DNA from 3 places in the Rhizobium sp. BR 250 genome. Region 3 is predicted to be linked to each of the others. Evidence: predicted binding sites of a transcription regulator. Region 3 holds the regulator's gene; each other region holds the start of a gene.
The links. Region 3 encodes PhoB, which activates phosphate uptake and scavenging genes when phosphate is short. Its sites were predicted from a motif close to TGTCATNNANCTGTCAT; they were not measured.

Region 1 (10,444 bases), on a different contig from region 3:
GGCATTGCGGTCGCCTGTCTTTTTGCCGTGATCGAAAGCTGGATCAATGCGCAGGTCACAAATTCCAACCGGGCGCGCACGCTCTCCGTCTATCGTTTCGTCGATCTCGGCTCCGTGACGCTTGCGCAATATATCATTCCCATCGCCGGCATCGGCGGACCGGTGGTGTTTTCGCTGATCGCCATGGCCCTGTCGCTTTCGCTGGTGCCGATCTCTCTTGCCGACAAATCCAACCCCACCCCGCCGAAGCAGATTCCCTTCAATCTTTTCGCGGTCTGGCGCATCTCACCGCTTGCCGTGGTTGGCTGCGTGGCCGTCGGCCTCAGCATGGCGGCGTTTCGCAATATGGGGCCGATCTATGCCGAACAGATCGGCATGTCCGTCACCGCCATCGCCACCTTCATGAGTGCCGGCATCATCGGCGGCGTGGTGCTGCAATATCCGCTCGGCGTCTATTCCGACCGTTATGACCGCCGCATCATCATTCTCGCCACCACCGCCGGCTCTGTCATCGTCGGCCTGTTCCTCGCCTTCTTCGCCGGCACCGACGAGTGGAGCAACATCGTCGGCGTCTTCGTCTTCGGCGCCTTCGCCCTGCCGCTCTATTCGCTGAGTTCCGCGCATGGCAACGATCACGCCAAGGAAGGCGAGCATGCGATGATGTCGGCCGGGCTCCTGTTCTTCTGGTCCGTGGGCGCGACGGTCGGACCTCTTCTCGCCTCCGTGCTGATCGACCAGTTCGGCCCGAAGGCGCTGTTCAGCTATACGGCCGCGATCCAGATCGTTTTCATCGCCTATACCATCTACCGGCTGCAGGTGCGCGAGGGCGTTCCCGTGGAGGAGCGGAACTGGCGGTTCAGCTCACTTTTGCGCACCTCAGCCTATTTCCAGAAGCTCGCCACAGCTCCGCCACCCAAAAAGGATGGACCGGAGCCCGATCCGCCCGAGAAAAACGATCCTTGAGGCCGGAAAAGCGGGCTTTGTATTGACATGCGCCCGGCAAAGGGAAAGTAAGACGGATAATTTTCACGAGTGGCCATTTGCAATGATTGAAACGACTGCCGCCCTCGCCGAAGCCTGCACGGAACTGGCGAAATCGGAATTCATCACCATCGACACCGAATTTTTGCGGGAAACGACCTTCTGGCCGGAGCTGTGCCTCGTACAGATGGCGAGCCCGACGCTCGAAGTACTGGTTGATCCGCTGGCCAAGGGTCTCGATCTTACGCCTATGTTCGAACTGATGGCCAATCCAAACGTCGTGAAGGTTTTCCACGCCGCACGGCAGGATATCGAAATCATCTACCACCTCGGCGGGCTCATTCCGCACCCGATCTTCGACACGCAGGTTGCCGCCATGGTCTGCGGTTTCGGCGATTCGATCTCCTACGACCAGCTGGTGCAGAAGATCAAGAATGTGCAGATCGACAAATCCTCGCGTTTCACCGACTGGAGCCGCCGTCCGCTGACCGAGAAGCAGCTGGATTACGCGCTGGCCGATGTGACCCATCTGCGCGATGCCTATCTGGCGCTGAAGGCGCAGCTGGAGCGCGAAGGCCGCTCGCTGTGGCTGACCGAAGAGATGGATATTCTGGAATCGCGCGACACCTATGACATGCATCCCGACGATGCGTGGCTGCGGTTGAAATCGCGCCTGCGCAAGCCGACCGAACTCGCCATCCTCAAATTCGTCGCCGCCTGGCGCGAGCGTGAGGCGCGGTCGCGCAACGTGCCGCGCTCCCGCGTGCTGAAGGACGACGCCATCTTCGAAATCGCCCAGCAGCAGCCGAAGGATGCCGAGGCGCTGTCGCGGCTGCGCACCATCCCGAAGGGCTGGGAACGGTCCGCCTCCGGCACCGCCATCGTCGAGACGGTGAATGCGGCACTGGCGCTGCCGAAGGAAGAGATGCCGAAGGCGCCGCGCCACAGCCATGCACCGGAAGGCTCCGGTGCTGCGGTGGAGCTTTTGAAAGTTCTCCTGAAGCTGACGGCAGACAAGCACGGCGTCGCCGCCAAGGTCATCGCCAATAGCGACGATCTGGACAAGATCGCCGCCGAGGGCGAGAACGCAACTGTCGCGGCGCTGACCGGCTGGCGGCGCGAGCTGTTCGGCGATGTGGCGCTGAAGCTCATCAATGGCGAAGTCGCCCTGCGTTTCGCCGGCAAGAAGGTCGAGGCCGTAGAGGTTGCGGCGAGCGAGTCGTAACCGCTCGCCGCTTTCCACCCCAATTTTGCCCGCATCGCGCCCCATCTCTCTGCTGATGGTTGCGCGATTCCAAGGGTATTTCCATGAAACCTGCCCGCATTCCGCTGCTCGCCGCACTTGTCGCGGCGGCAGGCATTCTCCCCTCTCTTCCCGCCCACGCCGCTGAAGGCAAGGTCGACCTTCAAGGTGAATGGACGACAGACTGCCTGAAGATCGGCAAGAATGACCGCCACGGCATCGTCACGCGCCTCACCATTCGCGGCGAGCGCATGCAGGCCGTCTCGCAGCTTTATGCCCGCAGCGGCTGCCAGCAGCCAACGGTGCAGGTGCGCTACGAAGGCACGCTGGACGGTGGCCTGAAGGATCAGGACAGCCTGCAGTTTGCCCATACCGTCACCTCGATCACCATGACGCCGAATGACAGCGACGTCGTCGAGCACTATAATCGCGACCCGAAAGGCGCCGGCTGCGGCCTGACTGGCTGGAGGGAAAATATCCCCTTCGACGTCGATGGTCGAACCTGCGCGGCGATCGCCTTCGCCCGCAAGGGCGATACGCTGTTCGACCGGGCCTGGATCGACGGCAACAGGCTGCGCTTTGCCGCCTTCCCGATCAAATGGTCGAACCGCACGCAAGAGGACCGGCCGCAATCCCCGCTTGAAACGGTCTATTACAGAACCTCCTATTAGGGCGGTTCCAGAAAAGGCGGATCGCGGTTTCGCGCCCCCAAAAATGCGACAAAACATCTCAGCCGCAACGGCGCATCCGCACCCGTTTTGCGGCAACGGGGCAACAGCCTTGCCAATCCTTCATGCAACCTTACCGATTGCTCACTTTTTGCGGCGCTTTTTCCCCATTAATGTCGCATATGACCTGAACAGATGCTTCGCCCGAAGGGAGCGGCGGGCCTTCCCTTCCCGAGACCAGAACCGATATGAGAAAATTGCTGCCCATCCTGGATTACGTGGTGCTCTTCGTTGCCGTGGCCGGCAGCGGCGTGGCCTACGCCTTTCTGGAATATGGCGGCGGCGCGTTGATCGGCGCCACCTATGCGCTCTTCGCCTGCGCGCCGATTCTCGCTTTCGAGCGCGGTTACATCATGCCCGGCCTGTCGCGGCAGGTCAGCGCCCTGCCGACGCCTGCCTATATCGCCGTCGGTCTCATCATCTACGCCATCCTCGTCTTTTGCGGCTTCGGGCTCGGCGGCACGATCCTGTGGCTGAGCGGGATATTCCCCGGTACCTGGAAACGGGCCGTGCATGCCGAGGTGCAGACGTTGATCTTTACCCTGATCGTCTGCGGCATCATCGTCTTCATCATGCGTGTGCGTGAGCTTCTCGGCCGCGATATCTTCATCGATCTCATTCTCGGGCGCTATCGCCGCCCGGTCAGCGAAGACCGCGTCTTCATCTTCATCGATCTCGTCGGCTCCACCTCCTTCGCCGAAACCCATGGCGACCTGAAGGCCCAGGAGTTTCTTGGAGAAATCTTCGCAAGCTATGCCGCACCGGTGAGGAAACACGGCGGTGTCATCGATGATTATATCGGCGATGCCGCCATCATCACCTGGCCCTATCACATGGCGATCCGGCGGGCGGCCTGCGTGCGCTGCGTCTTCGATATCCAGGCCACCATCGAGGACAAGCGCGACATCTGGCTTTCCCGCTTCGGCGAAGTGCCGCGCCTGCGCTTCGCCATCCATGGCGGTCCGGTCATCACCGCCGAAATCGGCGTCGACCATCACAAGATCACCTATTTCGGCGATACGGTGAACACGACCTCGCGGCTCGAATCGCTGAGCAAGATGCTCGGCCATCCGGTGCTGATTTCCGCCGATCTTGCTCACCAGCTGGTGCTCCCGAAGGGCGTGCGCAGCGAATATCTCGGCGAACATGCGGTGAAGGGCCGTGGCCAGACGCTTGGCGTCTGCACGCTCAGCCAGCAACAGGCCTCCGCCGCATAAGGGCCTCTCGGCCCCCAGAGGCCATCTGTCGGTGATGGCCGTCATAAAATTTCATCAAAGCTTCAAACGGCAATCACTTGCCTGTCATGCGACGACCCTATCGCGTCAATCCAGTCTTCAACAGGTATCGAGGGGTCACCATCATGAAGCACATTCTTTTCGCCTCCTGCGCGCTTCTTACGCTTGCCACCGCATCGCACGCTGCAGAGCAGGAGTTTCCGGCAAAGCTCGTCTCCCACGCCATCCTGCCGGCCAACACCATCATCGCGGCGCCCGCCGATGCGCCGGAGCACCTCAAGACCTCCGCCAAGTTCACCACCGCCGACCGCAAGCGCGCCGAAGGCCTGGGCACCGTGCCCGGCAAGGACGGCATGCGCCTGACCGGCCTTTCCATGCCGTTCAACGGCCAGCCGATGCAGGGCTTTTCCGGCATCAAGGCCATGCCCGATGGCAGCTTCTGGAGCCTTTCCGACAATGGCTTCGGTTCCAAGCTCAATTCCAGCGACGCCATGCTGATGCTTCACCACCTGAAACTCGACTGGGATGCCGGCAAGGTCAATGCGCTTGAAACCGTGTTCCTTTCCGACCCGGACATGAAGGCGCCCTTCCCCATCGTTCTCGAAGGCACTGCCAAGCGTTATCTGACCGGCGCGGATTTCGACGTTGAGTCCATTCAGCCGGTTGCCGATGGCTTCTGGGTCGGCGAAGAATTCGGCCCCTACATCCTGAAATTCACCCGCGACGGCAAGCTGACCGACGTCATCGCCACCAAGGCCGGCGACATCGAGGTGAAGTCTCCGGATCATCCCACGCTTGCCCTGCCCGGCAACCCGACACAGAAGATGCCGGCCTTCAACCTGAAGCGTTCCGGCGGTTACGAAGGCATGGCGCTTTCCAAAGATGGTTCCAAGCTCTACGGCCTTCTGGAAGGTCCGCTTTACATGGCTGATGGCCAGGTGGAAAAGACCGAAGACGGCGCAACCGCGCTGCGCATCATCGAACTCGACACCGCCAAGAAGCAATGGACCGGCCGCAGCTGGCTCTACCCGCTGGCCCAGGGCGGCGAAGCCATCGGCGACTTCAACATGCTGGACGACAGCACGGCGCTGGTCATCGAACGTGACAATGGCGCCGGCACCGCCGACAAGGCCTGCGCCGACCCGAAGAAGCCGGAAGCAAACTGCTTTGCCGTGCCCGCCAAGGTGAAGCGCATCTACAAGATCGAGTTCAATGACGCCAATGTCGGCAAGGCCGCGCGCAAGATCGGCTATATCGATCTTCTGAAAATCTCCGACCCCGACAACAAGAAGCGTCAGGGCGGCGGCAACGGTTATTACGACATGCCTTTCGTCACCATCGAGAATGTCGACCGCGTCGATGCCACGCATATCATCGTTGGCAACGACAACAACCTGCCCTTCTCGGCCGGCCGTGCGCTGGACAAGGCTGACGACAACGAATTCGTCCTGCTGGACGTCAAGGACCTGCTTGACGCCAAGTAAGACCGAAGCTGCTGTCAATCGCTTTGGCAGCGGCGAATGATCCCGACGGAGCGCCCGGCAGACACAATGTCTGCATGGCGCTCCGTTCCGATTCTCCAGAGCTGGAGCAATTCCGGTGAACACCGGTTCACCTCCATTGCTCTAACTCTTTGTTTTTGCGCATTTCCGGACGCAAAACCGAGCACAGTTTTGCTGGAAATGCTTTAACCGAAACATGCTTGCGGAAAAGAAGACATTTCATGCAGGACCATGCAGAGAGACTATATTACGCCCTGAAGAAAAGCTGGTCGGGTGAGACCAGCAGCCTTTGGTCGCGCGAAAACCCCGCCAAGGGACAAGGCAGCGTCACCGCCCTGGTGGTGCAGGATATTTTCGGCGGTGAACTCGCCAAAACCGCTGTCAGCGGCGCCGAGCATTTCTACAATATCGTCGAAGGCATTCGCTGGGACTTCACCTTCGCCCAGTTCGATATTCCGGTCGGTTATCAGGACAGGCTTGCCAGCCGCACGGAGGCCATGGCGACGATAACGCCGCTGCAATATGCCTATCTCAGCGCCTGCATCAGAAAGGCATTGGGGCACGGCTGAACCGTTTACGCGGGAATTTCGCACCTGCGGTTTACCCGGCGACTTCCGGCATGACGCGCAATTATTCCGCCCCGTTCCACAACCGCAATTTCTGCCTTTCCGCAAAGCGGTCACAATCAATGCGATAATCCTGGCTGGCGCAATGGACGCAGTGACAGGAGAGTCTTTGATGAGTGAGAGTTGTCCGGTACCGACACCGGCAGAGCGGCAGATCCAGGATATATTGGAACGCAAGGAAGCGGCGATGATGGCGAGCATTCACGCCGCCCTTGAGCGCGCCAGCAAAGAGGTCGCTGAAGCGTTCAAGACCGTCGATTCGGACATGCAGCCACCGCCCCATGACTATTTTGCCGCAGTCGCGCATCAGCAGCTCTTCCTGCTCCTATGCGGGGCCGACCCGAAGACCTTCGAGGGCGGAGACCCTGAAATCGCCGGTCACATCATTCGCAACGCTCGGAACATAACCGAGCACTATTGGGAGAAAAAAGAAACCCCGGTCGATGTCACCGTCAGGTGATGCGCCTCATGAAGAGAAGACGTCTGCGCGAGCAACCGGCGTGATCCGCACTTGAGAGAAAAGCCGGCGGCCACGACCGGACTGCTTTCACCATCCCGCGTCACAGACCCTTCATCATCCCCGGTTAAGCAGGCGCGAAATCCGGAGACTGGAATGGACTCGACCGCTCAGATCAAGCGCCCGAAAATCGCAGAGACCGTTATTCATGCGACAGCGAGCATAAGGGATTCAAGCATCGGTGAATGCTGCGAAATTCTGGCTGATACCTCGCTGCATAATGTCGAACTCGGGAGCTACTCCTATCTCGGTCCCCGCTGCATGGTAGGGGACGCGATAATCGGAAAGTTCTGCGCCATCGCCGCGGAAGTCAGGATCGGTGCGCCGAACCATCCGATGGACCGGCCATCCATGCATCGTTTCAGCTACTGCCCGGAATATTACTCCGCCGATGCGGTGCGCGACGACGCCTTTTTCGACCAGCGAAAGCAGGATCGCGCCATCATCGGCCATGATGTCTGGATCGGTCACGGGGTCATCGTCTTGCCGGGTGTAACGGTTGGAGACGGCGCGGTACTTGCCGCCGGTGCCGTGGTCACCAGAGATGTGCCGCCCTACACCATCGTCGGCGGTGTTCCTGCGAAAATCATTCGCGAGCGCTTTTCGCGATCCATCGCGGCGAAGCTTGCTTCCATCGCCTGGTGGGACTGGCCATTCGAGACGATCATGGCGCGGCTTGCCGACTTTCAGTCGAGCGATATCGAAGCCTTTTGCGAGCGCTGGTCGTAGCCAGCGCCGCAAGACGGGCATCGCCGCTCGTCACTCGAATACGAAGGCCAGTCGCTTGCCCGTCAGCTTCGCCAGCTGCTGCAAACGGCCATCCAGACGCTCGCCCGCGAAATCGCAATAATCATGCGGCACGACGAATTCCAGATCGAGATCCGGATTGTCGGATTTGCGGAATTTCAGATGGTCGACGACGCCCGGCATCGAGGCCGAAAAGAGGTAGACGACACGCAGCAGGCCGCCGAGCAGCTTGCCGAGTTCCTGCAGACGTTCGCCTGCCATTACCGCAAGCGGCTCCGTGGTGCCGTTATCGTTCAGGCCTTCGAAGCGATAATAATTGGCGAGCGCAATATAGGCGCGGCCGGGATGGGTGATCGCCACGAAGGACGAATGGGCGATGATGTTGAGCGCCTGCAAGCCGCGATAGTCCGGATGGGCGCGCCAGCTGATATCGGCCAGAAGGCAGGCCGCCTGCCGGTAACGGCTCTCCTCTTCGGTCTCATCAATGCCGAAGACCGGAAAGGTGCGACCGCTCCAGTCCGCCAGTTCGCGCGCATGTTCTGGCGAGCGGGCGCGCAGAATGGCAAGCTCATCCGCCGCGACCAGCAGCGGATCGGAATCCCGCTCCTCTTCCGTCAGCAGCGAATAAAGATAACCTTCGCGCACACCCTGCGCCGAAAAGGCGATCTTTGCCGGTTTCATCACCTTCAGGACTTCGCGCATGGCGATGGCGCCGAAGGGCAGCAGCGAACGGCGGTTCTTGGAGACCGCCTGCCAGGCCGGATCCTTGCTGTCCCGGGAGACGATGACCTCCTCCAGAAAATTCAGCATTTCCTCCAGCGGCAATTCATATCCCTGCATCATATGCAGCGAATAGCCGGTGATCTCCATATGCAGTTTGGCGATGTTTCGCCAGGTGCCGCCGACCGCATAAAAGGTGCGCCCCTCACCCGCCGCCAGAAGCTTCGCAAAGGATTTGACGTGTTTTCTGGCGATGGTGGCTGCCTTTTCCAGCGAGCCGTCCGATTGTTCCGACAGCCGCAGGCCGCCGAGCGGCAGGGTGATGCCCTCGCCGCAGCTCTTGCCCTTGATGTCGATGAGCTCGAGCGAACCGCCGCCGAGGTCGCCAGCGATGCCATCGGGATCATGGAAACCGCTGATCACGCCATAGGCCGAATAAAGTGCTTCCTTTTCGCCGGACAGCACCTCGATCTCGCAGCCGAGAATGGCTTCGGCTTCACGGATGAAATCCGGGCCGTTTTCCGCTTCACGCGCCGCAGCCGTCGCCAGCACATAAAGCTTCTGCGCCTGCGCCTGTTCGGAAAGCACATGGAAGCGCCTCAACGCCATCAGCGCCCGGCTGACACCTTCCTCATGCATGCGGCCCGTCAGCGCCAGTCCCTTGCCAAGGCCGCAAAGGACCTTTTCGTTGAACAGCACCGCGGGCGCGCGGGAAAGGCCTTCATATACAACGAGACGAACGGAGTTCGAACCAATATCTATGACGGAAACGGGGGCAAGGCCGGTCAGCCGCCCCTGTGCTTCTGATCGAGTCATTCAGCCTGTTTCTTGCGGGAGGAAATCAACCCGGCAATCAATTTGGGCGCACTGGATTTCAGGGCTTCACCACGTCCGGAAAGGCTGGGATTGGTCATGAAATAGTGCTGCGCGTTGAACGGTTCTTCGCCTTTACGCACCTCGATGCGCCTTGACGTTCCGTCCGCAAGTATCTCGTAGCTCTGCTGGTTGTCAATGAGATTGCCCAGCATAATCTGTGAAAGAACCTGCTCGTGCACGGTCGGATTGGTGAGCGGAACAAGCGTCTCGACGCGACGGTCGAGGTTGCGCGGCATCATGTCGGCCGAGCCGATATAGACCAGCGCCTTGTCCGAAGGCAGCCCGAAACCATTGCCGAAGCAGAAGATGCGGCTGTGTTCCAGGAAGCGGCCGACGATGGATTTGACGCGGATATTGTCCGACAGTCCCGCCACCTGCGGGCGCAGGCAGCAGATGCCGCGCACGACCAGATCGACTTCCACACCCGCAGCGCTGGCGCGGTAGAGCGCATCGATGATCTCCGGATCGACCAGCGAATTCATCTTCATCCAGATCGCCGCCGGCGCACCGCGCTTGGCGTGCTCGATCTCTTCATTGATGTGCTTCACGATGCGGGCGCGCAGCGTATAAGGCGAAACCGCCAGCTTCATGCCCTCTTCCGGCTCGCCGTAACCCGTGATGAAGTTGAAGATATTCGCCATGTCATGGGCGATCTTCGGATTGCAGGTGAAGAAGGACAGGTCAGTGTAAATCTTCGCCGTGATCGGGTGGTAGTTGCCGGTACCAAGGTGGCAATAGGTTCTGAGCTTGCCGTCTTCACGGCGCACCACCATCGACATCTTGGCATGGGTCTTCAGTTCGATGAAGCCGAACACCACCTGCACGCCGGCGCGCTCCAGGTCGCGCGCCCAGCGGATGTTTGCCTCTTCGTCGAAACGCGCCTTCAGTTCCACCAGCGCAGTGACGGATTTACCGGCTTCGGCCGCATCGATCAGCGCGCGAACGATCGGGCTGTCATTGGAGGTACGATAGAGCGTCTGCTTGATGGCGAGCACGTCGGGATCGCGCGCGGCCTGCAGCAGGAACTGCACGACCACGTCGAAGCTCTCATAGGGATGGTGGACCACCATGTCCTTTTCGCGGATGGCGGCGAGGCAATCGCCGGCATGTTCGCGCACGCGCTCGGGGAAACGGGCGTTATAGGGCTCGAACTTCAGGTCGTCGCGCGGCGCGCGCACGATTTCCGAGATGGTATTGAGCGCGAGAAGGCCGGGCAGAACGGCGACACGATTGTCCGGAACGCCCAGCTCATGCACCACGAACTGGCGC
Region 2 (10,444 bases), on a different contig from region 3:
TGAGGTCCCCACCGTCGAGGGCCTCTTCCTGACCGGTGGCCTCTATTATACCGGCAAACAATGGGCGACATCCGAAAACAATGATCGCCTTTCCTCCTATGTCACCGCCGATCTCGGGCTGCGCTACACCACCGAAAACTTCGGCAATCCGCTGACTTTCCGGCTGAATGTCAGCAACATCACCGACGAGAACTACTGGCAGAACAGCTATTATCTCGGAGCGCCGAGAACCGTCTCCTTCTCGGTTCAGGCGAAGTTCTGATGATATCGCGCAGTTCCCTGTCCCGCAGAGCGCTGCTCTGCGGGGCGGGTTCGTTTTTCCTCGCCGGCCGGTCATCTTCGGCTGCCTGCTCCGGCGGCATCGTCGCCATGGACTGGGTGAGCGGCCAAAACCTGCTGGCGCTTGGCATGCAACCCGCAGCCCTGCCGGAACTGGAGCGTTATCGCAGCCTCGTCGTCGAGCCGGTGCCGTCGCCCTCGGTCGCCGAGCTTGGATTGCGGTCCGAACCCAATCTCGAACTTATCGACCGGCTTCGGCCGTGCCTGATCGTGTATAGCGATGATTTCGCCATGGCCGCCGGACAGCTTGCCGCCATCGCTCCGACCCATCGTTTCGATGCCGGCGTCGTGGCAGGCGAAAACCATCTTACCAGCGGCGGAAACGCTCTTGTGGCGCTTGCCGCGCGGATCGGCGATCCCGGCCGGTTTGACACATTTCAGGAAAGTTTTGACGCCGAAATGCAGCAGGCACGCGCACGGCTCGCCGCCTATGACGGACGCCCCCTGTTGCTGGCAACGGTGATAGACGGCAGGCGGCTGCTGGTTTTCGGCAAGAACAGCCTGTTCCAGAATGTCCTAGACCAACTCGGCATAAAAAACGCGTGGGACGGCTACACCTCTCAATATGGTCATACAACGGTAACGGCCGACCAGCTTTCCCGCCATCCGCAGGCGCGGCTTTTATGCATCGGCGATACCAGCAGCGAGAAACTGGACATGCTTCTCGCAGCACCGGTCATCAAAAGCCTGCCCTTCATTCGCGAAAACCGGTTGGTGCGCATTAAGGACGTGCTGTTTTACGGCGGGTTGCCACCGGCAAAACGCTTCGCCCGTCTCGTTTCCACAGCCCTTGCCGGTAAGGCATCGCCATGAGCAGAACAGTAAATCTATCCGCGATCGTGATCGCTTCGCTCGCCATCGTCTGCGCCGGCCTCACCGGCCTCAATCTTTATCTGCGCATGCCGGATGGAATGCCGCTTGCAGCCCTGTTCCTTCCCGATCCGGACGTGACGGCTGAGGTGCTGCTTCACAATACCCTGCTGCCGAGGATCGTCGTTGCGCTGATGACCGGCGCGACGCTCGGCTTCGTCGGGACTATCCTGCAAAACATCCTGCGCAATCCGCTCGCCGAGCCGGCGACACTCGGCATTTCGGCCGGCTCCTATCTGCTGCTTGCCATTACAACGCTCTGGTTCCCGCAATGGGCCGGCGCACAGGAATGGGTCGCCTTTGCGGGCGCGGCGCTGTCGCTTCTGGCGATCCTTGCACTCTCCTGGCGCAAAGGCCTGTCGCCCGTCACGGTCACGCTGGCGGGCATGATCGTCAGCCTTTATTGCGGTGCCGCGAGTGCGGTTCTGGTGCTGTTCAACCATGATTTCCTCGTCAGCATCTTTTTGTGGGGCGCGGGCTATCTCGATCAGCAGGACTGGAGCGCGGTTACCTTTCTCGCGCCTCGCCTTGCCGTACTCGTCCTTGCCGTAGCCCTGCTTCTTCGCCCGCTGACGATCATGACGCTCGAAGACGCCAATGCCAGAAGTCTCGGCCTGTCGCTTGCGGCCTACCGGTTGATGACACTCGTTGTGGCAGCGGCCTTGACCGCGGTGGTCACCGCCTCCGTCGGCATCATCAGCTTCATCGGCCTTGCCGCACCGGCACTGGCGCGCGCCTGCGACGCAAGACGAATGGCGGCGCAGCTTGTCCATTCAGCCGCCCTTGGCGCATTGCTGCTGACCTTGACCGACCAGATCGTCCTGTTTTTCCCCGTTACCTATCGCCTGTTCCCGACCGCAGCCGTCACCGCGCTTCTTGGCGCGCCGCTGATGTTTGCGCTGATCCGGCGGCTGAAGATGCCGGCCCCACCGCAGCCGGGTGCCCAGCCGGTGGCGGCGCGTCTTGCCCGGCCCATGCCGGTCCTGCTCGGCCTCCTCGCCATTCTCTGCCTTGCCGCCGGTGTGGCATTGTTCGTCGGGAAAAGCACGGAAGGCTGGTTTTTATCGGGGCTCTACGACACGCATAGCCTCGGCTGGCGCTGGCCAAGGGCGCTCGCAGCCTTCAGCGGCGGGGCCATGCTGGCGCTTGCGGGCGCCATTCTGCAGCGCGTCACCGGCAATCCCATGGCATCGCCGGAAGTGCTCGGCGTCTCTTCCGGGGCGATGCTCGGCGTCATCGCGGTTCTTCTCACGCTTGCCGCGCCCAGCCGCTCCGCGCAAATCCTCGCCGGCGCGGCGGGCTCGCTGACGGTTCTGCTGCTGATGCTGACCCTGTCACGCAAGCCGGGTTTTTCCGGCGACCGGCTGCTGCTGATCGGCATTGCGCTGAGCTCCGTCTCCGGTTTCGTCATGGCGGTCTTGATGACATCACAGGACCCGAGGCTCGGCCAGCTTCTGGCCTGGCTTTCCGGCTCCACCTATGCCGTCGCGCCCGGTGAGGCCATCATCTCCGCACTCCTGCTGTCCGTCGGACTTGCCCTGGTTCCCTTCATCCGCCGCTGGCTGGAAGTGCTGCCGCTTGGCGAAGACTTTGCCAGAAACACCGGCGTCTCGATCATGGCGAGCCGCAATAGCCTCTATTCGCTGTCGGCCATTCTCACGGCAAGCGCCACGATCCTCGTCGGCCCCTTGAGTTTCGCCGGTTTGATGGGACCACATCTGGCACGGCTTGCGGGCTTCCAGCGCGCCGGCACGCAATTGCCGGCAGCGGCGCTGATCGGCGGGCTGATCCTGCTTATCGCCGACTGGCTGGGTCGCAATCTTATCTTCCCGTTTCAGATCCCCGCAGGCCTGCTGGCCACGGTGGTCGGCGGGCCGTTCTTGCTCATACTGATTGGAAGGCGCACATGACCATTTTGATGGATGAGAGCTTTCGCGTGCTAACCCTGGTCGAGAGCCGCAGCATCACCCCGTTCATGCAGCGGCTGAGATTTACGGGCTCCGAGCTTCATCGTTTTGATACGCTGGAGAACTTGCATGTCAGGCTTCATTTCGCAAAACTGGGTAATGGCCCCGAGGATACCCAGGCCCTGAACGCAGATTCTTTCCATGTTCGCTATTATACGATCCGCGCGATAGACGCCGATAGCGGATGGATCGATGTCGATTTTGTCATGCATGACGACGCGGGACCGGGGTGCTCCTTTGCCCGCAGCGCACGTCCTGGCGCGATCTGCGGCATGACAGGCCCCTGCGGACTCGGAATAAAGCCGGCAAAACAGTATCTGTTTGCCGGGGACGAAACGGCCCTGCCGGCAATTGCCCGCATCTGTGAAAATCTGCCGCCGGGTGCGACGGGTCAGGTTTTCCTGCGGTCCGAGAACGTCGGATATGATATGCCTGCTCCATCCGGCATAGGCATATCCTGGCTGCCGCGCTCCACCGTATCGCCATCCATATTTGTCGACCATGTTTGCGATGCTGCGATGACGACAGCAACTTCGGCCGAGAGCTACTTCCTCTGGCTCGCCAATCCATTCTCGCATTGGCAGGATTTCCGAGACAAGCTGGGCCGCTTGTCAAAAAAAAGCTGTCTCAATGCCTGCTACTGGCGTGATGACGCGACAGCGGGCAATTGATGCGGAGCGCTCGCGGTTACCGATAGGCGTAAACATACCGCGCGATGCTGTCATAGACGTTGGACAGATAGGCGGGGATCCGCTTCAAACGGGCAAATTTGGTGTCTTTATATTCCGCCCGCGTCCCGACCAGCGTATCCGGGTTGCCAAATGGCAGGAAATCCCTGTCGGCCACGTAAACCTGCGTGCCGTAACCCCAGCCGCATTCCAGAGCCCGGTCAAAGGGCAATGTCATAACCCTTGCGGCCTTCAGAAAACGTTGCGCGGCGCTGCGTGAAATGAGGTAGCAGGCGGATGATCCCTGTGGCCCGTAGATGCAGCGCCCCAGCGTATCACCAAGAATGGTGGTCTTGCGACCCTTGAAACCACTGCGCCGGTGGTTGGTCAGCTTCACGATGGAATTGTCCGGCATCACCGTAATCATCGCCTTGATCCGCCCGGCAAAATCCGGAGTGAAGGCAACGTCGTCTTCGACGATCACCGCCACGGGCGCATCGGTCGCGAGGAAGATTTCGAGTGCCTTGATATGGCTGGCATAACAGCCATATTCCCCCGGCAGGGCATACCGGCCATTGCGCAACTCGAAGCCGCGCCGGTCGAAATCCCGCCAGTCATTCGGCGACAGGCTCTTGCCGTCCACCCCTTCCACCGGCCGCAGGTCCAGGCCCAGCCCGGAGGCACTCTCCAGCATCTTATCAAGCCGCGCCCGCGCCCGGGCAATTGAAATGATGTATATCGGGAAGGTGGAGATCGGCTGCATTCGCAAGGCACCATAAGCTTAAGATGAAGGACAGCCTCCTACAGCAAGCAAGGCCGGACGTCCATGCGGAAGGGATGTCCCGTCTCGACAGCGCGCGAAACCGCACGATTCTCGACGGGAAGGCTGAGGGAGATTACTTACGCGCAGCGGTGCGGCGGCAACGCCAGTTCCAGTCTCTCGGTTCACCCGTGTCCATATGCACCGATTCGGTGTGGCAATAGGTGCCGACGCCACCGCGATCAGGCAGGGAACGCAGATAGGTGGCAAGCTCCCATTTGGAGACGCCCTTGATCTGGATATCGGCGGCATCGCAGGTATAGTGCTTGGAGCCCTGCCTTATGCCCTTTGGCGGGCGATAGCCCGAGGTGACGATTGCGGGGCTGTTATAGTGGTGCTCCACATCCTTGATCATCCGCACCAGTTCCGGCTTGAAGCAACCGACTTCGACCCGGTCCGTCTGCAGGAAAAGCCCGTTCGGGGCAACGCGGGTGAGACCGGAAAGCGAAGCGAGCTTCATCAGGCCGGTCGGCTGGTCATCCTCTTCGTCGAGATGGGCATCGTCAAATTCATCGGACATCATCGAGCGGCCGGAAAGCGCAATGCCCATCGAGCCGTCCGAGGCACCGGGAAGTGCGGCGACCTGCGTGTTGCCCGCCGTGCCGCTTTCAATCATCTTCGGCAGGCGCTTCTTGGCCGCGCCGGCGAAAAACGCCGCAAGCGTCACGCCCTTGCCTTCGCTTTCCTGCCCTTCGCCCGTCGTTCCGGCATTGGCCGCCGGCTCAGCGGCGGCGAGCTGCGCCGATGGCGGCTGCGGCACCGGCACGGCGGCGGGCTGGCGATTTTCGCTGTGCTGTTCCGCCGGCACGTGCGCGGCTGCCGGAACCGGAACGGATACCGGCTGTGGCTGCGCCGCCTGCACCGGCGCGGAATAGACGCTGCTGACAGCCGGCATGATCTTCTGGGAAGGAGCGCCCGCTGCGGCGGGGGCCGCGCCCGGTGCACCCGCCGCAGCGGCGGGCGCGACGGCAGATGCCGTGGAATAGATGCTGGCCGTCCCGGCAGAAATTGCCGTCGGCTGCGTCGTCAATCCGCCAATATCGGCGGCAGCGCCATAAACCTGGGCGGGACCTCCGGCGTGCTGCGGCTGGGAAGGCGTGGCCGCTCCGGCGGCCGATGCCACGGCGGGATCCACATAGTGCCCCGGCTGGGCGCCGGATGTCTGGGGAGCAACGGCTGCGGTTTGCGGCTTATGCTGTGCGGCAATTTCCGGCTTCTTGGAACTGGCGGCCATCTCGTCATCCGTCACCGCCGAAACGCATCCGGAAAGCCCGAGCAGCGAAACCGCAATGACGAGACGCTGACAGGAAACGCGTTGTTTCGCGCCCTCGACAGTTTTCATGGGTGGCCTCCGTATCTTGCATTTCCAACAGCAGCACGGGAACGGAATCGTGTGCTTCCCCCAAAACGGGACTGGCCGTTTCGATTCGCGGACTATGCCTCATCCCCTCGGGATAAGGCAAGAGCGCCCGAAAACGCCGCTATTGGCCGGAAAATCCCTACCAGGAACCGGTATTCTGCATAGATATCCATGGTTCGGCTGGTGCGAGGCTTTCGCCCTTCTGCAGGATTTCAAAAGAAATGCCATCCGGAGAACGTACGAAGGCCATGTGTCCGTCGCGCGGCGGCCGGTTGATGACGATGCCGTTCTGCTGAAGGCTGGCGCAGAAATCGTAGATATTGTCGACCTCGTAAGCCAGATGGCCGAAATTGCGGCCGCCGGTATAATCCTCGGTATCCCAGTTGTAGGTGAGCTCCAGGCACGGCGCCTTGTTTTCCTTTGCCGCAGCAATGTCGTCACGCGCGGCAAGAAACACCAGAGTGAATCGGCCTTTTTCGTTCTCGATTCGGCGTATTTCCGCAAGACCCAGCAGGTCGCAATAGAATTTCAGTGATTCGCCAAGGTCTTTGACGCGAACCATTGTGTGCAGATACCGCATTTTCTTCCTCTCCATTACACGGGTCCGGGACCGTTAAACGCCTGGCGGCAAGCCCCGGACAAGGACGGCGACATAAAAGCAGCTGCGCAAATCAAAAACTAGGGCTTGCGTGGAACCGTTACCAAGATGTTAATCTGGCGCACAGGAATCAGTTGACCGATGTGTGGCGCGTAATCGAGGGGTTGGCAGGATATGGCTGATAGGATGTCATCGAAAACGATAGTCGATGTCGAGGACCTTTCGGGCGATGCCGTGGACCTGACCGAAATTACCGGCGTCGTGAAATGGTTCGATGTCGCCAAGGGTTTCGGTTTCATCGTGCCGGACAACGGCACGCAGGACGTGCTGCTGCACGTCTCCTGCCTGCGCCGCGACGGATACCAGACCATTCTTGAAGGTACGCGCATCGTCGCCCTCATCCAGCGCCGCGACCGCGGTTTCCAGGCTTTCCGTATCCTGTCGATGGATCAAACGACCGCCGTTCACCCCTCGCAGCTGCCGCCGGTGCGCACCCATGTACAGGTAACGCCTTCGAGCGGGCTTGAGCGCGCCATCGTCAAGTGGTTCAACCGCACCAAGGGTTTCGGCTTCCTGACGCGCGGCGAAGGAACGGAAGATATTTTCGTGCACATGGAAACATTGCGCCGTTTCGGCCTGACGGAGCTTCGCCCCGGCCAGGTGGTGCTGGTGCGTTTCGGCGATGGCGACAAGGGCCTGATGGCGGCGGAAATCCACCCCGACAACCCGGTCTCCATCGGGATGTCGCATTGATGGCCGCCCTGCCCCAGATGGTGAAAAGCGCCATTCTGGCGCTTCTTTTTTTCACGCTTGCGGGCGCCGCCCAGTCTCAGGAACGGCTGACATTCACGTCAGAGCCACTGACAATTGAAACCGCCTCGGGCAAAACCCACGATTTCACTGCCGAGCTGGCGCTGGACAATGCCCAGCGCGAACAGGGCCTGATGTTCCGCAAGTCGATGCCGCCTGAAAGTGGCATGCTGTTCGATTTCGGTATGTCACGCGACGTCGCCATGTGGATGCGCAACACCCTCATCCCGCTCGACATGCTGTTCATCGCCCGCGACGGGCGCATCACCCATATCCACGAGAACGCGGTTCCGCATTCGGAAGCCATCATCAGCTCCCGCGGCCCGGTGAATTTCGTTCTTGAACTGAATGGCGGCACTGCAAAACGCTATGGCATCAAGCCGGGCGATATGATCCGCAGTGCGCAAATCGGCAACCGAAAGTAAGATTGCCGCGTTATTGCGTCTGAACGGGCCGGACGAGGTTTCACCCGGCCGACGCAATAATCAGTAGACCGGCTCGATATGGCTCAAAACCCGGCAATTGGAAATGGAAGAAGCGAGATTGATGGCGATGTCGATCGCCTCGACCGAATCGGCCGTGCCTTCCAGATAGATCACGTCATTTTCGACGCTTGCCGAAATACGTGACTTTTCGAGGCCCGATTCGAAGGCCAGCGCCGAGGTAATCGCCTGGCAGACGCCCGCCATGCGATCCCCGAAGAAGCTTTCCTGAATGCCTGACAAATTGAACATATGCGTTCTCCTTCTTATGGACACAACAACGCCTGATGGGCGGTTTTGTTCATCTCCGGTTCATCTATTCGTTCATCTTCCATTCATCTTGGAAAATTGGAACCCCCTGATCGATCACATTTTAGGTGATCGGGAACCATTTCGTGAGGCAAACATTTCGCGCATGGGAGTGAGAAAGGCTGTCGAGACCAGATAAACAGGGAGGAGAATGATATGCTGATTAACAGAACGGAGCCGTGTCACCACGCCTTGTGGATGAAGCCGGTGGCGATCCACCTGCCACTGTCGGCGGCTGTGGAAATCTACAGCCCGCTGGTGGCGCTGGACATGCTGATGTACCGCTGGCCGGAGGAACACGGCCCGGAACATCAGGAAGCCTGCAAAAACTGCCTCGATGCGATCGCCGGCAAATGCGACATCGAAATAGCGCGAGAATCGTTTCTCGTTGCAAGCAGCCATGCCCATATTCTGAACATCCACTAGAATTCATGTCATCGTGACGATTGGGCCCTTCACCACGGAGGGCTTTTCTTTTGCGGCCATGTGTCTTCACCAGGTTTTCACACGCGGCGCAGCCCGTCCGCCTGCGGATGATGACATGTAACTGTCACGCAAACGTTATAATCGGCAGAGACGAATTCCATGGAATCGATTGGCGGAATAACCGCCGAAAGCTTGGGAGTGGAACTGGCCAGCATGGAAACTGTCTTTGCCCTTTGCGCAATTCTGCTCCTTGCCTTCAATCTTCTCGGCATCGTTCTGGCCGGCTGGCGGCTGACGAGACGCGATGCCGAAAACGAGCTTGTGCGGAAGAAACCGCCGGTCTCGCTGGTCGTGCCGCTGCGCGGCGTCGAAAATTTCACGCCGCTGACGCTGTCGCGCGCCTTCCAGCTCAACTGGCCGGATTACGAGCTGCTGTTCTGCGTCGCCGATGAATTCGATCCCGTGATCGCGGAAGTGCGCAAAGCCCAATCGGCCTTCCCCACGGTGCCGGCGCAATTGCTGATCGGTGACGACCGCATCAGTGCCAATCCGAAACTGAACAATTGCGTCAAGGGCTGGCGCGCCGCCCGCCACGAATGGGTCATTCTCGCCGATTCGAACGTGCTGATGCCGAAATCCTATATAACGACCATGATGTCGGCCTGGCGGCAGGATAGCGGGTTGGTCTGCTCGCCGCCGCTCGGCTCGCGGCCGGCGGGCTTCTGGGCACATGTGGAATGCGCCTTCCTCAACGGCTCGCAGGGGCGCTGGCAATATGCTGCGGAAGCGATCGGCATGGGTTTTGCGCAGGGCAAGTCGATGTTGTGGAACAAGCCGTTTCTGGAGGAGAATGGCGGCATTCGCGCCCTCGCCGCCGAAATCGCCGAAGACGCCGCCTCGACAAAGCTGGTGCGAAGCGCCGGCCGCAAGGTGCATCTGGTCTCCACTCCCTTCGAGCAACCACTCGGCCAGCGCCATGCCGGCGAAATCTGGTCGCGCCAGACCCGCTGGGCGCGGTTGAGACGCGTGACCTTCCCGCAATATTTCGCACCGGAAATCCTGACCGGCGCACTTCCCCCACTCCTCCTCGCGCTCGCCGCCGCTACCATGATGGATGTGAACCTCGTGGCAACGGCCTTTGCCGCGCTCGCCCTCATGTACGTGCCGGAACTGGCGCTTGCCGCCCTTAATGGCTGGCCGGTATCGCTCCACACGCTGCCGGCCATGATCGCCCGCGACATGATCATGCCCGTCGTCTGGGCACGCAGCTGGATCGGCAGCGCGGTGGCATGGCGCGGCAATGTGATGACGATCGGCACGGCGGAGAGCACGCTGGCCGGACCATCGGCGGAATAAATACTGGTTTTTTGAAAGAGGTTACGCCGGAAAGCTGATGTTTTGCTTTAAAATGGTCGGAGTGGAGAGATTCGAACTCCCGACCCTCTGGTCCCAAACCAGATGCGCTACCAGACTGCGCTACACTCCGCCGAGGCGATGGCTGGGGAATACACGGTTCACCTGAAGTCCGCAACAGGGAAATTCATCTTTGTTCAGTCGCGGCCTCGATCGGCAAAATCCGTCGCCGGCGTTGCAGTGGCGCGAAAGGAAAGCGCGGGATAATCGTCTTGACTCTCACCTGAAGTCAGTCCATTTCAAATTCAACGTTCCTGACACGATTTGGTTATTCTATTCAGGTACGTGAAGAATAATTCGGGGTGTTGCGCCCCACTGTCCAACCGGAGCAGTTTCGACATGTCTGCGAAGATTTACCGCCCTGCAAAAACCGCCATGCAAT
Region 3 (10,444 bases):
ACCGCGTGTCGGGCCATGGTTTGCCCAAGCGGCCGGAAAAGCCCGCATCAGGCAACCAATATTTACCTTTATCGTTATCCCTAACGGTGGAAAACAGCGCAACAGGAGACGCCCCCTGCCCGTCAAGTCATTCATTTTCTTGACGATAGCCAGAGCCTATAGTGTAGGATGCGGCGGCAGGCATAATATCGAGGTGTGGCGCGTATGTATCGTGCTCTGACAAGGGATATCGAGGTAACGGTCGATCCGTATTATCTCGAGGAACAATCCGACCCGGATGACGATCGTTACGTCTGGGGCTACAAAGTCGTGATCGCGAACAATTCCGATGTCCCGGTGAAACTCGTGAACCGTTATTGGCATATTACCGATCAGAACGGACAGGTGGACGAGGTCTACGGGCCGGGCGTCGTGGGCGAACAGCCGCAGCTCAAACCCGGCGACAGCTATGAATACTCTTCCGGCTGCCCGCTGGATACGCCGTCAGGCCTGATGTTTGGCCATTATGAAATGGAAACGGAAAATGGCGAGGTGTTCAACGTCACCATACCCGCCTTTTCGCTGGATTCACCCGGCCTGATGCGCGTTCTGAACTGACGACATCCACCCGCCAAAGGAAAAGCCGCGCCTCTTAGAGCGCGGCTTTCGATTCAGGCATTCTCAAAAGATTCAGGCGTTCTCGAATTCGCTGACATCATAGCGATAGGTGGTGGAGCAGAACTCGCAGGTTACGGCAATGGCGCCGTCTTCCTCGCTCGCCTTGATCTCCTCGGCGGTGAAGCCGGAGAGCACACCTTTGATCTTGTCCCGCGAGCAGCTGCAGCGGTCGAAAATGGCCTGCGGATCATAGATGCGCACGCCGCTTTCATGGAAAAGCCTGTAGAGCAGGCGTTCCACCGGCACCTGCGGATCGGTCAGTTCGTCAGTATCCACCGTGTTCAGCAGGGTTACGGCTTCAGTCCAGGCATCGTCCTCCTGCACCTCGTGGCCGCCCTCGTCACCATCGCCACCGTGCAGGTCGCGCATGCGCAACCGCTCGGGGGCCTGTGGCAGGAACTGCGCGATCAAGCCACCTGCACGCCAGCCGTGGCGCGGCTTGCCTTCACCGTCGCGGTCGAAGAACTCGGCGACGCCAAGGCGCACGCGGGTGGGAAGCTGTTCCGACTGGCGGAAATAGACCCCGGCAATGTCTTCCAGCGAAGAGCCATCCAGCGGCACGATGCCCTGATAGGGCTGCATGCCCATACCCTGATCGATGGTGAAGGCGAGAATACCGTTGCCCAGCAATTGCTCCGGCGAGGTTGCACCGGCCGCAACCGCTTCCGCCAGCCGCTCCTCATCAAAACGGGCATAAGCGCGCATGCTGTCCGGCGCGGAGAAATCGGCAACCAGCAGGTCAACCGGGCCGTCGCCCTTGGTCTGGACGGTCAGCTTGCCGGAAAACTTCAGCGAGGTGCCGATCAGCGCCGTCAGAACCGTCGCTTCCGCCAGAAGGCGGGCAACCGCAGCGGGATAATCGTGCCGTTCGAGGATGGCGTTCAGCAGCGGCCCGACCTGTACGGCGCGGCCGCGCACATCCAGACCTTCGACCTGAAAGGGCACAACCTTGTCGTCGCCAGCAAAATCGAGATCGTCCAGTTCAACCGTTACATCTGCCATGTGATACTCCTTGGCGCAGCCGTGGCGCCGCTACCGTCCAAAAGTCCGGCTTTTAAATGTGGTTTTTTCGCTTGTCGCACAGAGACCCGGGAAGCGAAACCGCTTCCGGAGAAAAACGTGCAAATCGTGATGACGGCCCGCCAGCAAACCGACGAGCCTTTTCGAAGTCCCACAGATGGTAATCGGTGCGTATAAGTTCAAGCACCCGGCCCGACGATGATCAAGACCGGGTGAATTCCTCAGATCACGCCCATGCACCAGGCGATGACGGACTTCTGTGCGTGGAGACGGTTTTCCGCCTCATCGAAGACCACCGATTGCGGGCCGTCGATCACGGCATCCGTCACTTCTTCACCGCGATGCGCCGGCAGGCAGTGCATGAACAATGCGTCCTTTTCCGCCTTGGCCATCAGCGCCTCATTGACCTGATAGGGCTGGAAGATGTTGTGGCCACGCGCCTTGTGCTCCTGGTTCATGGACACCCAGGTATCGGTGACAACGCAATCCGCACCCGCAACCGCCTTTTCCGCGTCATGATACAGCGCGATCTCGCCGCCATTGTTGCGAGCCCAGTTCAGGAACTTGTCATGCGGTTCGGATCCCATCGGCACCGCCATCGTCATGCGGTAACCGAAGCGTGCCGAGCCCTCGACAAAGGAGTGCAGCACGTTGTTGCCGTCACCCGTCCAGGCGATGGTCTTGCCTTTGACCGGACCGCGATGTTCTTCGAACGTCATGATATCCGCCATGATCTGGCAGGGATGGGTATCATCCGTCAGGCCATTGATGACCGGAACCGTTGCGTGTTCGGCAAGCTCGAGCAGGCGTGAATGGTCCGTGGTGCGGATCATGATGGCATCCACGTAACGCGACAGCACCTTCGCGGTATCGCCGATCGTTTCCGCACGACCGAGCTGCATTTCCGTACCAGAGAGAAAAAGGGTCTCGCCGCCCAGCTGGCGCATGCCGACATCGAAGGAAACGCGGGTGCGGGTGGAGGGCTTTTCAAAGATCATTGCCAGCATCTTGCCGGCAAGCGGCTTTTCCGCCGTTCCGGCCTTCGTGGCGACCTTGCGTGCGCGCGCATCGTCAAGAATTGCCCGCAGATCCTGCGAGCCGACGGCCGACAGGTCGAGAAAATGTTTAGGTGAAGCCATTTCAAACTGTCCCATGCTCGCGAGCCTCCGGGAAGAGGCCCGCCCTTTATTGTTTCCTCAGGCGATTTTCGCCTGCTTCGCGGTCAGGGATGCGGCTGCCGCTTCCACGCGTGCCAGACCTTCGCGGGCCTCTTCCGCCGTGGTGACGAGCGGCGGCAGCAGGCGGATGACGTTGTCTCCCGCCGGTACGCCGAGCAGATGTTCCGCACGCATGGCCTGCAGCAATTCGCCCGAGGGAACCCGGGCCTTGATGCCGAGAAGCAAGCCTTCGCCGCGAATTTCCTCGATCACATCCGGATAACGATCCTTCAGCGAGGCAAGACCCTGGCGGAAGACCAGCGCGACATCACGGACCTTTTCGAGAAAGCCTTCGGAGAGAACGACGTCGAGAACAGCATTGCCGACCGCCATGGCCAGCGGATTGCCGCCATAGGTGGTGCCATGCACGCCGGCCGTCATGCCGGAAGCGGCATCCGCCGTGGCAAGGCAGGCACCGAGCGGGAAACCGCCACCGATACCCTTGGCAACCGCCATGATGTCAGGCGCAACACCGGTCTGCTCATAGGCGAAGAGTTTGCCCGTGCGGCCGACGCCGGTCTGGACCTCATCGAAAATCAGCAGCATGCCATGCTCGTCGCAAAGCGAACGCAGCAGCTGGAGGAATTCCTTGCTGGGCGCGCGGATACCGCCCTCACCCTGAATGGGCTCGATCAGAAGTGCGGCCGTCTCCTGCGTGATGGCGGCCTTCAGCGCGTCGACATCGCCGAACGGCACCTGGTCGAAGCCTTCGACCTTGGGACCGAAACCTTCGAGATATTTCTGCTGGCCACCGGCGGCGATCGTCGCCAGCGTGCGGCCATGGAAGGCGCCTTCGAAGGTGACGATGCGAAACTTTTCCGGGTGACCCTTGGAATAATGATAACGGCGCGCGGTCTTGATCGCGCATTCCAGCGCTTCCGCGCCGGAATTGGTGAAGAAGACCTTGTCCGCGAATGTCGCTTCCGTCAGGCGCTTTGCGAGTTTTTCCTGTCCGGGCACTTCATAAAGGTTGGAGACGTGCCAGACCTTTTCGGCCTGGGTCTTGATCGCTTCCACGAGGTGCGGATGGGCGTGGCCCAGCGAATTGACCGCGACGCCGGCCGCAAAATCCAGATATCGCTCGCCGCTTTCCGTGAACAGCCAGACACCCTCGCCTCGCTCGAAGCGCAGGGGGGCTCTTGCAAACGTATCGAACAATGGCGCGGCGGCTTCGGCCATGGCTGTATCACTCCTTGCGCGGATGCGCTGTCAGACGGTTGTCAATAGGCTGGCGAGGTTATCCCCCGCCTGAAAATCAAAAATGCCGCCTTGCGGCGGCACCGGCACTATTGTCACTTCGCCTGCCGATGTCAACAAAAGTCCGCATTTCCCGGGCGTCTCAAGCACTAGTAGACGGTGGCGAATGAGCCCCAAGGTGTTGCCTTTCAGACTCAACTCGCCAGCAAGTTGGGGAAAACCGGAAAATCGATTCCAGATGATTCCCCCGACTCTTGCCACGGAGTCGGGCTGGCACTAGGTTAATCGCTAATTACTAGACTGCATTGCGGCGGAACTAGTCACCGAAAATCTGGCGGAAACCACGCTTGCGGCACGCCCGCGGGGCGGAGAGGGATTCTGCCGAAAATACACGCGAAAAGCGGAGAAGCGGCATGAACTGGACAGACGAGCGAGTCGAGAAACTCAAGAAATTGTGGTCCGAGGGGCTTAGCGCCAGCCAGATAGCAGCACAGCTGGGCGGTGTCAGCCGTAATGCCGTGATCGGCAAGGTCCACCGTCTCAATCTGCCGGGACGCGTCAAGGCCGGCGGCCCTGTCACTTCGGCGCGTTCCGCGCCCAAGCGCACGGCCGCCCCTGCTCCCCGCGCGACAAATTTCGCGACCCGCGTCAACGCGACGCCCGCACGGGTCTTGAGCCGCTCCAACGCGGCAACGGCACTGCATGAGGAAATCGATATCGAGACCGCCGAAGTTCTCGACTATGTTCCCTCCAGAAACGTCGTAACGCCGATTTCCCGTCGCCTGACACTGACGGAACTGACGGAACGCACCTGCAAGTGGCCGGTCGGCGATCCGCTCAAGGACGATTTTCATTTTTGCGGTTGTGAAGCACTGGAATCTTCACCCTATTGCAAGTTCCATGCAAAGCTCGCCTACCAGCCGGTGAGCGAGCGTCGCAAAGCTTGAGTGTTGCGGCACGCATTTGACACTCAAAAACTACGGGCCTTCGGGCCCGTTTTTTTATGACATAAAGTCAGAGGTTCTTTGCGGTCTCGGAATCAACCCAAGGGCAGATATCCCGCACCTCGCCTTCCTGAAAACCGGGCATGTTCCACTGTCGGCCGGTTTGAATTTCTGGACAGGGTACACGACTTTGGTCCTTGCGGAGTTTCAGCCATATCGCGACGTGGCGTGCCCAAACAAAGCGTAACGTCGTCCTTGCGATGAGGGATTGCACCAGACACTCCGGCGTCATCCTTGGGCGTGTCGCGAGGATCCGCAACCTTTGATTTTTTGACGCGCATATCCTCCGGGAGGCGTTCGCCATCAACTGCAGGCGGTCTAGAAACCGGATGGCAGCGGTGTGATCCGACAATCCGGATTTACACCGCATTTAAAGCCCCCTGAGTACGATGCCCGCTTTTGAAAAGATCCATAGTCAAAAAGCCCGAAACCGTTTCCGGTTTCGGGCTTCTAAATTTTCGGTTGCACTATCGGCCTTGGCGAAACTGTGCCGTTTGGTCTGGCTCAGGCTTCCATCGAATATCCGGCACCACGCACGGTGCGGATGACATCCTGCATATGCGAAAAATTGAGCGCCTTGCGCAGGCGTCCGACATGAACGTCGACAGTGCGCTCGTCGACATAGATATCGTGGCCCCAGACGCCATCCAGCAACTGCGAACGGGAAAACACCCGGCCCGGAGAGGTCATCAGGAACTCCAGCAGGCGGAACTCCGTCGGGCCGAGGCGCACTTCGCGGCTTTTGCGGTGAACGCGATGGGTCTCGCGATCCAGCTCGATATCACCGCATTTCAGCACCGAGGACAGAACCTCGGGACGCGCCCGGCGCAGCATGGCCTTGACGCGGGCCATGAGTTCCGGCGTCGAGAACGGCTTGACGACATAATCGTCAGCGCCGGTGGCGAGGCCGCGAACCCTCTCGCTTTCCTCGCCGCGCGCGGTCAGCATGATGATGGGCAGGCGTTCGGTTTCCGGCCGCATTCTCAAACGCCGGCACAGCTCGATGCCGGAAACACCGGGCAACATCCAATCCAGAATGAGAAGGTCCGGAATACGCTCCTGCAGCCGGATTTCCGCCTCGTCGCCACGGGGTATCGTGTCGACGTCATATCCCTCAGCCTCGAGATTGTAACGAAGCAGGACGCTCAACGCCTCCTCGTCTTCCACAACTGCAATCTTGGGCACCATATGCTAACTCCGCAAGCCTTCGCCTGTCTGTTACTCGGTCACCGAACCGAGCGTGTTGGAACTGTCGTCCTTCGGACGCTCGCCCTCCGGCTGGCTGCCGGTGGTCATGTAATAGATCGTCTCGGCGATATTGGTGGCGTGGTCGCCGATACGCTCGATGTTCTTGGCGCAGAAGAGAAGATGCGTGCAGGTGGTGATGTTGCGCGGATCTTCCATCATGTAGGTCAGAAGCTCACGGAAGAGCGACGTATACATGGCGTCGATTTCCTCGTCGCGCTCGCGGATGGCATTGGCCTTCTCGGCGGAGCGGGTGGAATAGACGTCAAGCACTTCCTTGAGCTGTACCAGCGCTAGTTCCGACAGGTGCTCGATGCCGCGGGCGAGCTTGCGCGGCACGCCGGTTCCGGCAACCGCGATCACGCGCTTGGCGGTGTTCTTGCCAAGATCGCCAACGCGCTCCAGATCAGCTGCGATACGCAGGGTGCCGATGATCTCGCGAAGGTCGGCCGCCATCGGCTGGCGTCTGGCGATGGTGACGATGGCCTTGTCGCCGATCTCGCGCTCGGAATGATCGAGGATCGCGTCGTCGGAAATGACCTTCTGGGCAAGTGCGGCATCGGAATTGACGAGCGCACGCACGGCGTCGGCGCACATCTGTTCCGCAAGACCGCCCATTTCGGCGATGCGACGTGTGAGGAATTTCAATTCGTCGTCATAGGCCGACAGAATATGCGAATGGGTCGTTGTCTGTGTCATGGTCTAGTCCTCCGGCTTGGCCTTCATGCGCGTGCCCGGAAGCGGGCACGGCAGAGGCACCAGTCTTGTTCGGTTTCGAGAAAGCGCTGGCCAGGATCAGCCGAAGCGGCCCATGATGTAATCCTGCGTGCGCTGGTCGTCCGGATTGGTGAACATCTTGTCGGTTTCGTTTTCTTCGACAAGATGACCAAGGTGGAACATGGCCGTGCGCTGGGAAACACGTGCCGCCTGCTGCATGGAGTGCGTGACGATGACGATCGTGTAATTCGTCCGCAGTTCGTGGATCAGTTCCTCGACCTTTGCAGTCGCGATCGGGTCAAGCGCTGAACAGGGTTCGTCCATCAGGATCACTTCCGGGCTGACGGCAACCGCGCGTGCGATGCACAGACGCTGCTGCTGGCCACCGGAAAGACCCGTGCCGGATTCGTGCAGACGATCCTTCACCTCGTTCCAGAGACCCGCCTTCTGCAGGCTCTGTTCGACGATCTGGTCCATATCCGCCTTGTTGCGGGCAAGCCCGTGGATGCGCGGACCGTAGGAAATGTTTTCGTAGATCGACTTCGGGAAGGGGTTCGGCTTCTGGAACACCATGCCGACGCGGGCACGCAATTCCACGACGTCAATCTGCTGATCGTAGATATCGTCGGTGTCGAGCGTGATCTTGCCGGTGACCCGGCAGCCGTCGATCGTATCGTTCATACGGTTCAGGGTACGCAGGAAGGTGGACTTGCCGCAGCCGGACGGGCCGATCAGCGCGGTCACCGTATTTTCCCGAACGTTGAGGTTCACGTCGTAAAGCGCGCGCTTTTCGCCGTAATAAACCGAAACGTCCTTGCCAATCATCTTGTATGAAACTTCATTCATTTTCTTGTCCAGCGCCTTTTCAACTGCTGCTTCCGACAACATGTTCATTGCTCAATCTCCCTCTACCAGCGCCGCTCGAAGCGGCGACGCAACAGGATTGCGCCAACATTCATGACGATGAGGAACAAAAGCAGGATGATGATAGCGCCGGATGTCCTTTCGACAAAGGCGCGTTCGGCTTCGTTCGCCCACATGTAAATCTGCACCGGCAGGGCCGTGGACGGATCCATCGGCGTTGTCGGGTAATTCGCGACGAATGCCACCATGCCGATCAGGAGCAGCGGCGCCGTTTCGCCCAGTGCGTGGGCGAGGCCGATGATGGTGCCGGTCAGGATGCCAGGCATGGCGAGCGGCAGCACATGGTGGAAGATCGTCTGCATCTTGGAAGCGCCGAGACCGAGTGCGGCGGCGCGGATCGACGGCGGCACGGCCTTCAATGCGGCACGGGTCGCGATGATGATCGTCGGCAGCGTCATCAGCGTCAGGACAAGACCGCCGACCAGCGAAGCCGAGCGCGGAAAGCCCATGAAGTTGATGAAGACCGAGAGACCGAGCAGACCGTAAACGATCGAGGGAACGGCCGCGAGATTGTTGATATTCACCTCGATGAGATCCGTCAGACGGTTCTTCGGGGCAAATTCCTCAAGATAGATGGAGGCTGCAACACCGATCGGCAAGGACAGCACCAGGACGATCATCATCATATAGAAGGAGCCGATGAGCGCCACGCCGACACCCGCCGCTTCCGGACGGCTCGATGCGCCGTTAACAAAGATGCCGGTGTTGAAATGTTTGCCGAGCTGGCCGCTTTCGGCCAGCTGGTTCATCCAGCCGAGCTGCTGGTTCGAGATGCGGCGGTTCGCTTCATCCGCAGTCAGATCGACCTGGCCCTTGAAGGCACTGTCGACATCACCCGACGCCAGAAGCGTAACGGTGCGCGTGGTGCCGATGACGGCGGGATCGGCGACGACGATGTCACGCAGCTGCGTGCGCACGCTGTCCGAGATCATGACGTTGACGGCGCGAAGGCCGGCGCGGTCGGTCGGCGCAACGCCGAGAACCTTGGCAACCGCATCGCGGGCGATGACGGGGTAATTGGCCGTCATCAGCTTTGCGGGATTTGTGGCACGCTCATTCTTCGGATCGATGATCTGTTCCGAAAACTCGACCGGAACGGTGATCATCGTCTGCTGGAAGGCGGTGTGGCCCTTGGATACGACCGACCAGAGCAGCAGGAAGAGGAAGATGAGGCCGAAAGAAATCGCTGCCATTCCGTAGGCACGGAAGCGACGTTCGGCGGCATAGCGGCGCTTGATACCGATATCACGGCGCGTGGCCTTGTTCACGGCGCTGGCGCCGGCTGCGGGAGAGACGATGTCGGTCATTCATATTGCTCCCGGTATTTGCGCACGATGTAAAGCGCGTAGATATTCAGGCAAAGCGTGATGGCGAAAAGCGTGATGCCGAGCGCGAAAGCGACCAGCGTCTGCGGCGAGGTGAATTCAAGGTCGCCGGTAAGCTGGCTGACGATCTTGACCGTGACGGTGGTCATGGGCTCGAAAGGATTGAGCTGCAGGCGCGCCGCGACACCCGCCGCGAGAACCACGATCATGGTCTCGCCTATGGCGCGCGAGGCCGTCATCAGTACGGCGCCGACGATGCCGGGAAGAGCGGCGGGAACGATGACCTTCTTGATGGTTTCGGACCGGGTGGCGCCGAGGCCGAGCGAGCCGTCGCGCAGCGAGCGCGGCACGGCGGTGATGATGTCATCCGACAGCGACGAGACATAGGGGATCAGCATGATGCCCATGACGAAGCCAGCGGTGATGACGCTCTGCGCCTGGATGAAATTGGCGTAGTCACCCGTCGCCAGGCCGTTGATCTGCGCGGAGATGTCTCTGAGGAAAGGACCGACCGTCGTCAGCGCGAAGAAGCCGTAGACGATGGTGGGGATGCCTGCGAGCACTTCGAGCAGCGGCTTTGCCACCGCGCGAAAGCGCGGCGAGGCATATTCCGACATGTAGATCGCCGAGAACAGGCCGACGGGAACTGCGACCAGCATGGCGACGAGGCCGATATAGAGCGTGCCGGCGAGCAGCGGGATCAGGCCGAACTGACCGGAGGAGTCCGTCGCACCGGCTGCCGCAAACCGCGGATCCCACACGGTTCCGAAGAAGAACTGGTGCGCAGGGACCATGGTGAAGAACTGGATCGCCTCCGTCAGCATCGAGAGCACGATGCCGATGGTGGTGAGGATGGCGATGGACGAGGCGACGAGCAGCGCCGCGAGAATGACCTTCTCCACCTGGTTGCGCGCCCTGAAGCGCGGGGCGATCGCCCGCAGCGCATAGGCAGCACCGCCAAGCGCGACCAGAAGCACCGTCGCAATCATCGCGATGCGGCTGGTGGAAGTCATGGCGTTGAGCGCTTTGGCGGCATCGACCATGAACCGCTCGGGATCACCGGCGATCGCGACACCCTTTGATGCCAGAAGCGGCCGGACCGCAGCCGTGTCCGCCTCAACCTGCGCGGTTTCCTCCG

Region 1: a site for PhoB is predicted at 4,219-4,235, ahead of QD336_RS15665 (esterase-like activity of phytase family protein). Genes of this name have one in related genera too.
Region 2: a site for PhoB is predicted at 8,761-8,777, ahead of QD336_RS21810 (ceramide glucosyltransferase). Genes of this name have one in related genera too.

The regions. Positions count from the first base shown of each region.
Region 1 is NZ_JARWKW010000009.1:85,079-95,522, forward strand. It holds gene QD336_RS15645 (MFS transporter) at 1-963, shown strand, start outside; gene rnd (ribonuclease D) at 1,046-2,206, shown strand; gene QD336_RS15655 (hypothetical protein) at 2,290-2,895, shown strand; gene QD336_RS15660 (adenylate/guanylate cyclase domain-containing protein) at 3,141-4,169, shown strand; gene QD336_RS15665 (esterase-like activity of phytase family protein) at 4,313-5,671, shown strand; gene QD336_RS15670 (YunG family protein) at 5,911-6,258, shown strand; gene QD336_RS15675 (hypothetical protein) at 6,428-6,775, shown strand; gene QD336_RS15680 (DapH/DapD/GlmU-related protein) at 6,929-7,561, shown strand; gene ppx (exopolyphosphatase) at 7,592-9,115, opposite strand; gene QD336_RS15690 (RNA degradosome polyphosphate kinase) at 9,112-10,444, opposite strand, start outside.
Region 2 is NZ_JARWKW010000016.1:10,635-21,078, forward strand. It holds gene QD336_RS21755 (TonB-dependent siderophore receptor) at 1-262, shown strand, start outside; gene QD336_RS21760 (ABC transporter substrate-binding protein) at 262-1,152, shown strand; gene fhuB (Fe(3+)-hydroxamate ABC transporter permease FhuB) at 1,149-3,119, shown strand; gene QD336_RS21770 (siderophore-interacting protein) at 3,116-3,847, shown strand; gene QD336_RS21775 (glycosyltransferase family 25 protein) at 3,864-4,607, opposite strand; gene QD336_RS21780 (YcbK family protein) at 4,741-6,006, opposite strand; gene QD336_RS21785 (VOC family protein) at 6,164-6,604, opposite strand; gene QD336_RS21790 (cold-shock protein) at 6,797-7,375, shown strand; gene QD336_RS21795 (DUF192 domain-containing protein) at 7,375-7,857, shown strand; gene QD336_RS21800 (BON domain-containing protein) at 7,918-8,166, opposite strand; gene QD336_RS21805 (DUF982 domain-containing protein) at 8,380-8,649, shown strand; gene QD336_RS21810 (ceramide glucosyltransferase) at 8,863-10,005, shown strand; tRNA gene QD336_RS21815 (tRNA-Pro) at 10,059-10,135, opposite strand; gene QD336_RS21820 (ETC complex I subunit) at 10,402-10,444, shown strand, end outside.
Region 3 is NZ_JARWKW010000003.1:44,462-54,905, forward strand. It holds gene apaG (Co2+/Mg2+ efflux facilitator ApaG/CorD) at 205-597, shown strand; gene QD336_RS05460 (Hsp33 family molecular chaperone) at 670-1,659, opposite strand; gene argF (ornithine carbamoyltransferase) at 1,899-2,816, opposite strand; gene QD336_RS05470 (aspartate aminotransferase family protein) at 2,874-4,073, opposite strand; gene QD336_RS05475 (GcrA family cell cycle regulator) at 4,505-5,038, shown strand; gene phoB (phosphate regulon transcriptional regulator PhoB) at 5,600-6,283, opposite strand; gene phoU (phosphate signaling complex protein PhoU) at 6,314-7,039, opposite strand; gene pstB (phosphate ABC transporter ATP-binding protein PstB) at 7,136-7,951, opposite strand; gene pstA (phosphate ABC transporter permease PstA) at 7,966-9,288, opposite strand; gene pstC (phosphate ABC transporter permease subunit PstC) at 9,285-10,444, opposite strand, start outside.